Linked DNA regions of Nodosilinea sp. E11. The protein of the gene in region 2 binds, or shares a complex with, the protein of the main gene of each other region. Links are inferred from orthologs where the notes say so. Each region holds a gene or a part of one and is shown on either strand. Other genes may lie near its edges.

Region 1 (3,829 bases), 2.6 Mb from region 2 along the record:
CACCCGCTTTGGTTACACCCTGCCCAACGCCTACAAGAGCCTGGGCAGCGCTCTCAAAACCCTGATCGAGCAAACCCCCAAGAAACGCCAGCGCGATCGCTATATCAAGCGTCTAGAAGCCCTCAAAAAGAGCGCCGCCAAGGCCAAAGAAAGTGCTCGGGCCGAGCGCGGCGACATGCGATCGGCCTATTGAGTTTCTAGGTAGGGGCATTGCAGTGCAATACTCCTACCAAAGTATTCTGCCTGTCATGAGGGTTTAACTACATCAACTGCTGCAATATTGTCTCTACCGCCGCCGGAGATACCTCCGGCGGCAAAGTTTGGTTTGCGCCAATTACCTCAAAACCTGGCCCTTGAGCACCCTGCCCTTGGGGAACTACCCCCGTCAGCCCCGCTGCCGCTAGCTGAGGCCCGAGGGCGGCATTGCCCTGGGGCAGCACCAGCACGGGCTTTGGTCCCTGTCGATACACTGCTAGCCGCTGGACGGTTAGCTCAAACGAGCCTGGTTCAAAGGACGGGTTGAGATCGCCGTCGTACTCAAACTTGCTCAGCATCAGCTGCATTGAGTACACCTGGGCCGGATTTAGCGCACTGGCCTCGGGCACCGTGCGGGCGCGGCGGGTCGCCACCGGATCGAGAAACGGTGTGCGCACCGTAATGGGCCGATCTGAATCAGTATCAAAGGAATAGCAGTAGGCCAGGCTGTCCCAGTCGGGGTTGTCGCGCAAAATCCATTTGTAGCGCTGACCATCGCCCTGGGCGTAGAGCACTGTGCCCTGCCACTGGCTGAGGTTCAGCGGCGGCTCCAGGTTGCGCGTTCGAATGGAGGCAAAGCCACCGCTATTGGCCGTAGACACCTGCCCTACAAACCGCAACCCGTTTTGCCACTGCACCTGGCTAGCGCTCACCCCACCCATGACCCCGTCATCGAGACTGCCCCACAGGGCGGCGATCGCCGGGTCGAGCGCCTGAAAATCGAACAGAGTGGCTTCTTGGTAGCTGGCTACATGCCCCAGGTGCTCAAGTCGAGATGCCCAGGTTGCGTCGCTAGGGCCCAGCCCAACCACTAGGGGCAGATTGACCAGAGGTTGGTCAGGCTGGGAGCTCCAGCCTGGAGGCGTCAGGCTATAGCCCAGGGGAGCTAGCGCCTGGCCCAGGGCGTCTGCCCCATCGTGGCCCGCGCCCCATAGCCCCACCGATCGCGCGGGCGCTAGGTGAGTCGTGTCTACGGCTGTTGTCATGGGAGTAGTACCTGTTGTGTTGGTCAGGCCGGGCAAACTGCGTAGACCTCTACTCAACGGGCCAGCCACCTCAAAATGAATCAGCGTTTGAAGCAGTCGTAGAGGATTCCAGACCATAGTACAAAATCGCCCATCAGGTTAGAACAGAGCCGTCATTCCCGCTCAGAGCCTGCCCCATGCCTTCGCGGGAGCAGGAATCGCTGCCAGCAAAACATCCCCATGATCATGATATCGGCTATGGCTATAGTACTGGCCAGCGGACAACCTATGTTGGCGTCAGTGCTGGGCCATGGCCCAGCGGCCCAATGGGATTTGGATGGGGAATCACTCCTCGATCGCCAGGGAAACGCGGTTGCCGCCCACAGAACGCATTTCACCTAAAAACTGCATGACCTGCTCGTAGGGCAGATCTTGGCTAGGCAAGACAAAGACAATGTTTTCAGGGTTGCGGCTGAGGTAGTCGGCCATTTGGCCCTTGAGGGCATCGACTTCGACCGGCTGGCCGTTAAGCTGCACCAGGTTTTCGCCGACCAGCTCCACGATGAAGGGATCGGAGGGCAGCGGTGACGGGGCATTGTCTGGCTGATCGGCTGGCAGCTGAACGTCGATCAGTTTTTCGCTGCCCAGGCTCATGGTGATCATGACGAAAAAGGCCAAGATGCCCATCATCACGTTGAGCATGGGGATGAGATCGACCTGGGGCAGCTTAGAAGACTGTTTTTGGCTAAAGCGCATCGTTCTACCTACACCCGCTCAATGGGCGTCGCATTGGGAATCAGCGTGCCCCGATGGCCCGGATCGTTTGCGGTCATGGGTTCGTACCAGTATTGGCGGTAGACCAGCTCTAGCTCGTTACCCGCGTCTGAAAAGTAGTCGATCTGCTGAGCCTGAAGGCTGACCATCACCCGAAATACCAGCAGCGCCAGAATCGCGACGACCATGCCCGCTGCCGTGGTAATCAGGGCTTCGCCAATCCCCGCTGCCGCTGCGCTGGCCTGCTCGCCCGTGCCACCGCCGCCAATGTTGAGGTTGCCAAAGGTTGCGATCAGACCGGTCACGGTGCCCAGCAGGCCCAGCAGGGGGGCAACGGCCACAATGGTTTCTAACATTTTGTCGCCCCGGCGCATTTTGACAAACTCGCGATCGCCAGCGGTTTCCATTGCCAGGCGAAAGGTGTCGGGGGAGGGCTGCTTGAGCCGCAGGGGGGCCAGCAAAAACCGACCGATGGGCAGATCTTGGGACTGGGCCGCGATCGCCGCCGCCTGGCTCAGGTCACGGCGAGAGGCATCGAGCACCTCGTTGACCACCTGGTCTTCTCGGCGCAGCAGGTTGGTCCAAAATAGCGCCCGCTCTAGGGCCGTGGCAATGGTCAGCACCGAGCAGCCCAAAATGGGCACCATGACCGGCCCACCCTTCGCTAAAAAATCGAGAACAGTTGTCATAGCCCCGGAGTTAGTTGGTTTTGCTAGCTGTACGTTTCAGAGTTTTCTATGTCACCGCATATCGCCCTCACCGACTATCGCCTGATCAGGTTGGTTGGCCCAGCCCAGGGGGGCCGGTCTAGCAACCGTCTGGGGCAGAGGTGAGCGGCAACACTGCTACCAGGATAAGCCTAGCGAAACGGACTAGCCCACAGATTAAAGCTCAGCCGTTTAGTCGTTAAGAACCGGTTAACGCATCTAGGCGGCGGAAAGAGCGTACCCCTAATCGCTATCGCCCGGAATGTAGGGGCGGTTGATCACTCGTCCGGTCGGCCCGGTGGTGGTGGTAGTTTTGACCCCAGGGTTCGCCGCTGGGGCGATGGTCTGGCTGGTCTGGTTGGTCTGGCTTGAGGTAGACGAGAGAGCCGTGGGCTGAGGTGCTAAGGCGGCCCCTGCCGCCGCCACCGCCGCAGGCTGAATCTCTTGCCAGGTTAGATTGCCATCGGCGGCAATGGTGACCAGCACGGCCTCAATCGGGTCGGCCTCGGTGCTAAGGCCGCCGACAATTTGACACTGAAAGCGATCGCCGGGCAGATTGACCCGGTAGGTAGCGGTGCCGCAATCGATCAGCGGGCGTTGACCGTAGACCTCAGACAACCCCTGCTGAATCGTGTCTTCGACCTTAGGCAGGTTGAGCAGCACTTTAGAGTTGGGTACATCCCAGGTAACCGTGCCCTGGTCATCTTGCTGGGTCACGTTAATGGTGAAGGTGCCGCCGGAGCTGAGTTCGCCGACGCAGCGAAAGTAGGCCCCCGCCTGACGGCTGACATCGCTAGGGCAGCGCACCGCGCTCAGCGATAGCCGCCGCCCCTGGCGCTCGATGTCGGCCTGAATGGTGGCTTCTACCTCAGCGGTAGGCAACCGATTGCTACAGGCGGAGAGGCCCAGGGCCGCTAGCCCCAGCGCCCCCAGCAGAACCTGCCGCTGAGCCAGGTGAGTGTTAAACGTCATGGTTTGCCAATCCATCGAATCCAGAAATCCTTCGGGTGAGTCAGCGGTGGGCTAGGGTGAATACCCCGATTGTGGCAGCAATGCCCCCCTAATGCATGCTGTCCCCAATACCTAAACCACTCAAGCAGGGCGCGATCGTTGCCAGCCTGGTCCCAC
Region 2 (4,591 bases):
CTTCAGAGTTGAGCCTAGCCGAGCAGTTTGGCGTGGGGGCGATCGCCGATGGGGTAGACGAAGTGCTGCGCCGCACCCGTGAGCAACTAATGCTGGGGGCTAGTCAGATCAAGCTAGCCGCCGGGGGTGGGGTGGCCTCAGAGTTCGACCCTATTGACGTGGCTCAGTACACCGAGGCGGAACTGAGAGCGGCGGTGGACGCTGCCGAAGACTGGAACACCTACGTGACTGTCCATGCCTATACTCCCCGGGCGATTCAAAAGGCGATTCGGGCTGGGGTGAAATGCATTGAGCACGGTCAGCTAATCGACGAAGAGACGGCGCGGATGATCGCCGAGAACGATGTTTGGCTGAGCCCGCAGCCGTTCCTTGATGACGAAGACGCCAATCCCTATCCTGAGGGAACTGAAAACCGAGCTAAACAGCTGATGGTGGCCACCGGTACCGACAGGGCCTACAACCTGGCCAAACAGTACAACATTAAAACGGCCTGGGGCACCGATAACCTCTTCAACCCCCAAGGCTCAGCTCGTCAGGGGGCGAAACTAGCCAAGCTGGTGCGGTGGTATACCCCAGCGGAGGTATTACGGATGGCAACCAGCACAAATGCAAGCTTACTAGCGCTGTCGGGGCCGCGTAACCCCTACCCGGGCAAGTTGGGTGTCGTGGAAGAGGGTGCCCTAGCGGATTTGCTGCTAGTGAACGGCAATCCGCTGGAAAATATTCGGCTCATTGAGGATCCGGAGGCTAACTTTTTGGTGATTATGAAAAACGGGGTGATGTATAAGAACCGTCTTAGTTGACAGCTAAAAGTTGGCGCATCTTTACCACTGATGCATGGATTGAAACAATCCAGACAGCTTTGTGGCCTATTTAGTATCGGCCATGCAGGGATCTACCGAGACCACCTTCTATGGGATGGCAGTTTACCTCGGCAGCATTGGTATTATGAATACTCGCTACACGCTGCAGCGCCGCTGACAGCAGGTTTTGCCGTTATGGTGGCGGCGCTGGCGGTGTGCTACCTGACGTTTTAGGTGAACACTTTAGTGAGAACACTTTGGCAAAGACACCTGAGCGAGGATGTGTAGACAGGGACATCTAGACGAGGACGCTTTGGTAAGCAGTATGGCAGAATTTAGGGTGGATTTGCCCGATGCGGCGGCAACTCAGCAACTGGGCCAGCGGCTGGGGGAACTGTGCCCACCGGGCACGGCGCTGCTGCTGGCGGGTGATCTGGGCATGGGCAAGACAACCCTGGTGCAGGGGATTGGGGCGGGCCTGGGCATTGCGGAACCGATTAGCAGCCCGACGTTTACCTTAATCAATGAGTATTTGGAGGGGCGCATTCCTCTCTATCATGTGGACTTATACCGATTAGAACCGGAGCAGGTAGGCTCTTTAGAGTTGGAGAGCTACTGGGAGGCCATAGACATAGCGCCTGGCCTGTTGGCAATTGAATGGTCAGAGCGGATGCTGGACTATCCTGCATCGGCTCTGCGGCTGCGATTGGAAAACCTGCCTAGCGGTGGGCGACGGGCTACGCTGACAGCGGTTGGAGAAGAACAGATTGTGTTGTTGGAGCAGGTAATTGGCGATGGCCTACTGGCTGATGAAGTCTGAACCAGATGTGTACAGCATTGGCGATTTGGAGCGCGATCGCACCGAACTTTGGGACGGCGTGCGCAACTACCAGGCCCGCAACTTTCTCACCAGCATGGCATTAGGTGATCAAGCCTTCTTTTACCACTCCAACACCAAACCACCGGGGATCGTAGGGCTGGTGGAAATTGTTGAAACCAATGTGGTAGACCCGACTCAGTTTGATTCAACCCATAAATATTACGATCCCAAGTCATTCCCAGACAAGCCGCGCTGGCATACGGTGACGGTGGGCTATGTAGAAACCTTTGCGAGAGGCATTACCCTTGATCAGCTCAAAGAGGCCTTTACCCCCGATGAACTTTGGGTCGTGCGACGGGGCAATCGGCTGTCGGTGATGCCGGTAGAGGATACGATAGCTCAAAAGCTTTTGAAAATGGCCTATACCACTGAGTAATCTTGCTGTTTAAAGTAGTATTCTGGCTATTTACTCCCCAATGAAAATGTGAGGTCTGAGGTGGTAGCCTAAACATGCTATTCGGCAAGTTCCGCAGCATGAGGATTGTCCAAGCCAAATTCAAAGCTAACTGCCAAAATCTGCAATTACCATCCCCCATGCATCTCCCTGAAGACCCTGAAACACCTTTGCAGATCAACATCGTGCCCATGATCGATGTGGTGTTTGCGGTGCTGGCATTTTTTATTATTTCTAGCTTATTGTTAACCCGCAACCAGGGGCTACCGGTAGTGTTGCCAGGGGCCGAAACAGCTGAAACTCAGACCCAGCGCCAGGTGGTGGTAACAGTAAATGCGTCGGGTGAAATATTTGTCGGTGAGCGGGCAGTGGCGGATGAGCAGCTTTTGGAGGCGATTCAAACGCTGGGAACCCTATCCGACGGTGGCCTTGTGGTAATTCGGGCTGATCAATCAGTGAATTATGGTCGGGTTGTGGCGGTGATGGATCAACTGCGGACGTTGCCTGGGGTGCAGTTGGCGATCGCGACAGAAGGCGGTCAGCCTTAAAGACCTAACTGTTTTGGATCGACATGAACGATTCTAGTGCTGTATTGCAAAACATCTAGATTCAATAACTTGTCAATCTCCGGGGCTGTCAAATTTTAAGCCATACTTAAAGCTGAGAGAAAGCAGTTCGGGCTTTGATTATGGCGTTACAATTTCTGGCCTTGCCGGTGCGGCTGGTGTCTCTGGTGCAAACTATACTTGTGCCTCTGTGCTTTGTGCTCGCTTGGTGCCTGGTGGGGCTGACTGTGTGGAATTTGGTAGCGGCTGTGCGTGCTGGGGTTAGTCGCGCTACGGTAATGCATCAAATCCCCTGTGCTGACTGTCGTTACTTTACTAACGATCATCGGTTAAAGTGCCCAATCCATCCAAAAGTTGCCCTTTCAGAGTTAGCGATTGACTGTGCAGACTTTGAACGCGAGGGGCTGATGTAGCGTGGGGAAATGACTGAGCAATAGCTGTGCTGAATAAAAAGTCAGCCCCACCGAGTGTAGTTGTGGTAGAGGCTGACGAGTCTTATTGATATGGCTAATCTGTAGTATGCCCGTGAGAACGGCTACTTCATCGGTGGTAGTGGGGCAATTAAGCTGGTTTGGATTTGTTTTAGGATTGATCTGAGATCAAGGGAACGACTCGGGTGATCGCTTCTTTAATGAAGGCTTTCATAACGGCATCGCGTTGGTTGAGGCGAAACTGCTGCTCAACCACGGCACCCATACCGCCGTCGCCCCAGCTTTGATTTTGGCGAAAGTATTCTACGAAGCTTTTTCCAGCAATGCGAGTTAGATAGGCACCGCTAGCTCCTTTAAGGGCACGTCCGGCTACTACGGTGGCCAGATTCGTTTGTAGCCCTAGGGCTAGTAAATCGACGGTGCCTTTGACTAACCCCAGTCCTGTGAGGGTTTTGGCCACAGATACCGCTAGCGCTTTGCCTTCTTCAAGGCTAACTTCGCAGCCGTAGACCTTGCTCAGTTCTACAACCATTTGGGCGTTGATGGCGGCGGTAGCTAAAAAATCGAGGCCAGGTAGGGGAGTAATGGCGATCGCGCCTGCTCCCAGCCACTGGTAGCGATCAATAATGGCCTCAGCCTGGGCCTGGCGCTGGTGATCGATGATCTGGCGGGCAGCTTCGCCCAATTGCTGAGTTTGTAGGAGGAGATTGTCGGCCAGCAGAGTTTCGCCCTCCTGGCGCAGTACATCGGCTAGTCGTGCTTGCAGCGGTCTGAGGTTAGGGCGCATTTGTAGCCAACCGCCGCCCACCTGAGGTAAAGGCTGCGGAAGGGCGGCTACGGCGACTAGATCATCGGGGCTGAGGGGAGGTACGGTACGGGATCGCAATCGCCCGAGCAGCAGATCTAAATCGGTTTCAGGATAGCGATCGGCTTTGTTGAGCACCACCAAGACTCGCTTCCCCATCGCCATCAGCGATCGCAGTACCGTGTACTCGGCCTGGCGGAGGTCATCATCAATCACGAATAAAATCAAATCAGCTCTAGCGGCAATTTCGCGGGCCTGTTGTTCTCGTTCGGTACCGGCTACCCCAACTTCGGCAATGCCAGGCGTGTCGATCAGCTGTAGGGTTCTGGGAAGATCGGCGAGTTGCCAGGTATAGGTGTGCTCAGTTTGGGTGGTGCCCATGGCCGCCCCTACTGCGCCAACGGCCTGACCCAGCAACCCATTGATCAGGGCCGTTTTGCCAGCAGAACCGACCCCAAACACGGCAATGGTAAACGTGCGATCGCCCAGAGTAGCCTGTAACCCTTGCGCCTTTTGTGCCAGGGCCTCGCGGGCCACCTGATCTTGAATTTGCTCAACCTGGCGCTGCACAGTTTGTAGGGTGACGGCGGCGGCTTCGCCTGGATCACGAGGGGCTTGGGGTCTGGGCTTGCGCCGACGGGGCCTAAGAAAGGGCCTGAGACGGTAGAGCCCAAAACCGGCGATCGCCAAGCCAATGGCTACGATCGCCCCC

What was found. Proteins that work in one complex are often made in the same cells at the same time.
Region 1: the proteins of RRF56_RS21445 (region 2) and RRF56_RS09805 are in contact, whole or in part, in a cryo-EM structure (PDB 9DDO), measured with the Escherichia coli proteins. The link is inferred for Nodosilinea sp. E11 from one-to-one orthologs.

Annotation. Positions count from the first base shown.
Region 1 is NZ_CP136520.1:1,673,770-1,677,598, forward strand. Bases 835-3,818 are described here. They hold RRF56_RS09805 (MotA/TolQ/ExbB proton channel family protein), read right to left. Parts: upstream 2,684-3,818; coding sequence 1,985-2,683; downstream 835-1,984. Other genes in these bases: RRF56_RS09795 (CIA30 family protein), read right to left, coding at 835-1,241; RRF56_RS09800 (biopolymer transporter ExbD), read right to left, coding at 1,566-1,976; RRF56_RS09810 (DUF4333 domain-containing protein), read right to left, coding at 2,945-3,673. Also shown: RRF56_RS09790 (DUF3318 domain-containing protein), read left to right, coding at 1-193; more of RRF56_RS09795, read right to left, coding at 261-834. UniProt on the Escherichia coli protein: Involved in the TonB-dependent energy-dependent transport of various receptor-bound substrates. Protects ExbD from proteolytic degradation and functionally stabilizes TonB.
Region 2 is NZ_CP136520.1:4,321,901-4,326,491, forward strand. The notes cover bases 1,002-3,921. They hold RRF56_RS21445 (biopolymer transporter ExbD), read left to right. Parts: upstream 1,002-2,217; coding sequence 2,218-2,625; downstream 2,626-3,921. Other genes in these bases: tsaE (tRNA (adenosine(37)-N6)-threonylcarbamoyltransferase complex ATPase subunit type 1 TsaE), read left to right, coding at 1,129-1,623; RRF56_RS21440 (EVE domain-containing protein), read left to right, coding at 1,598-2,059; RRF56_RS21450 (hypothetical protein), read left to right, coding at 2,766-3,056; RRF56_RS21455 (GTP-binding protein), read right to left, coding at 3,226-3,921. In the rest of the region: RRF56_RS21430 (amidohydrolase family protein), read left to right, coding at 1-803; more of RRF56_RS21455, read right to left, coding at 3,922-4,591. UniProt on the Escherichia coli protein: Involved in the TonB-dependent energy-dependent transport of various receptor-bound substrates.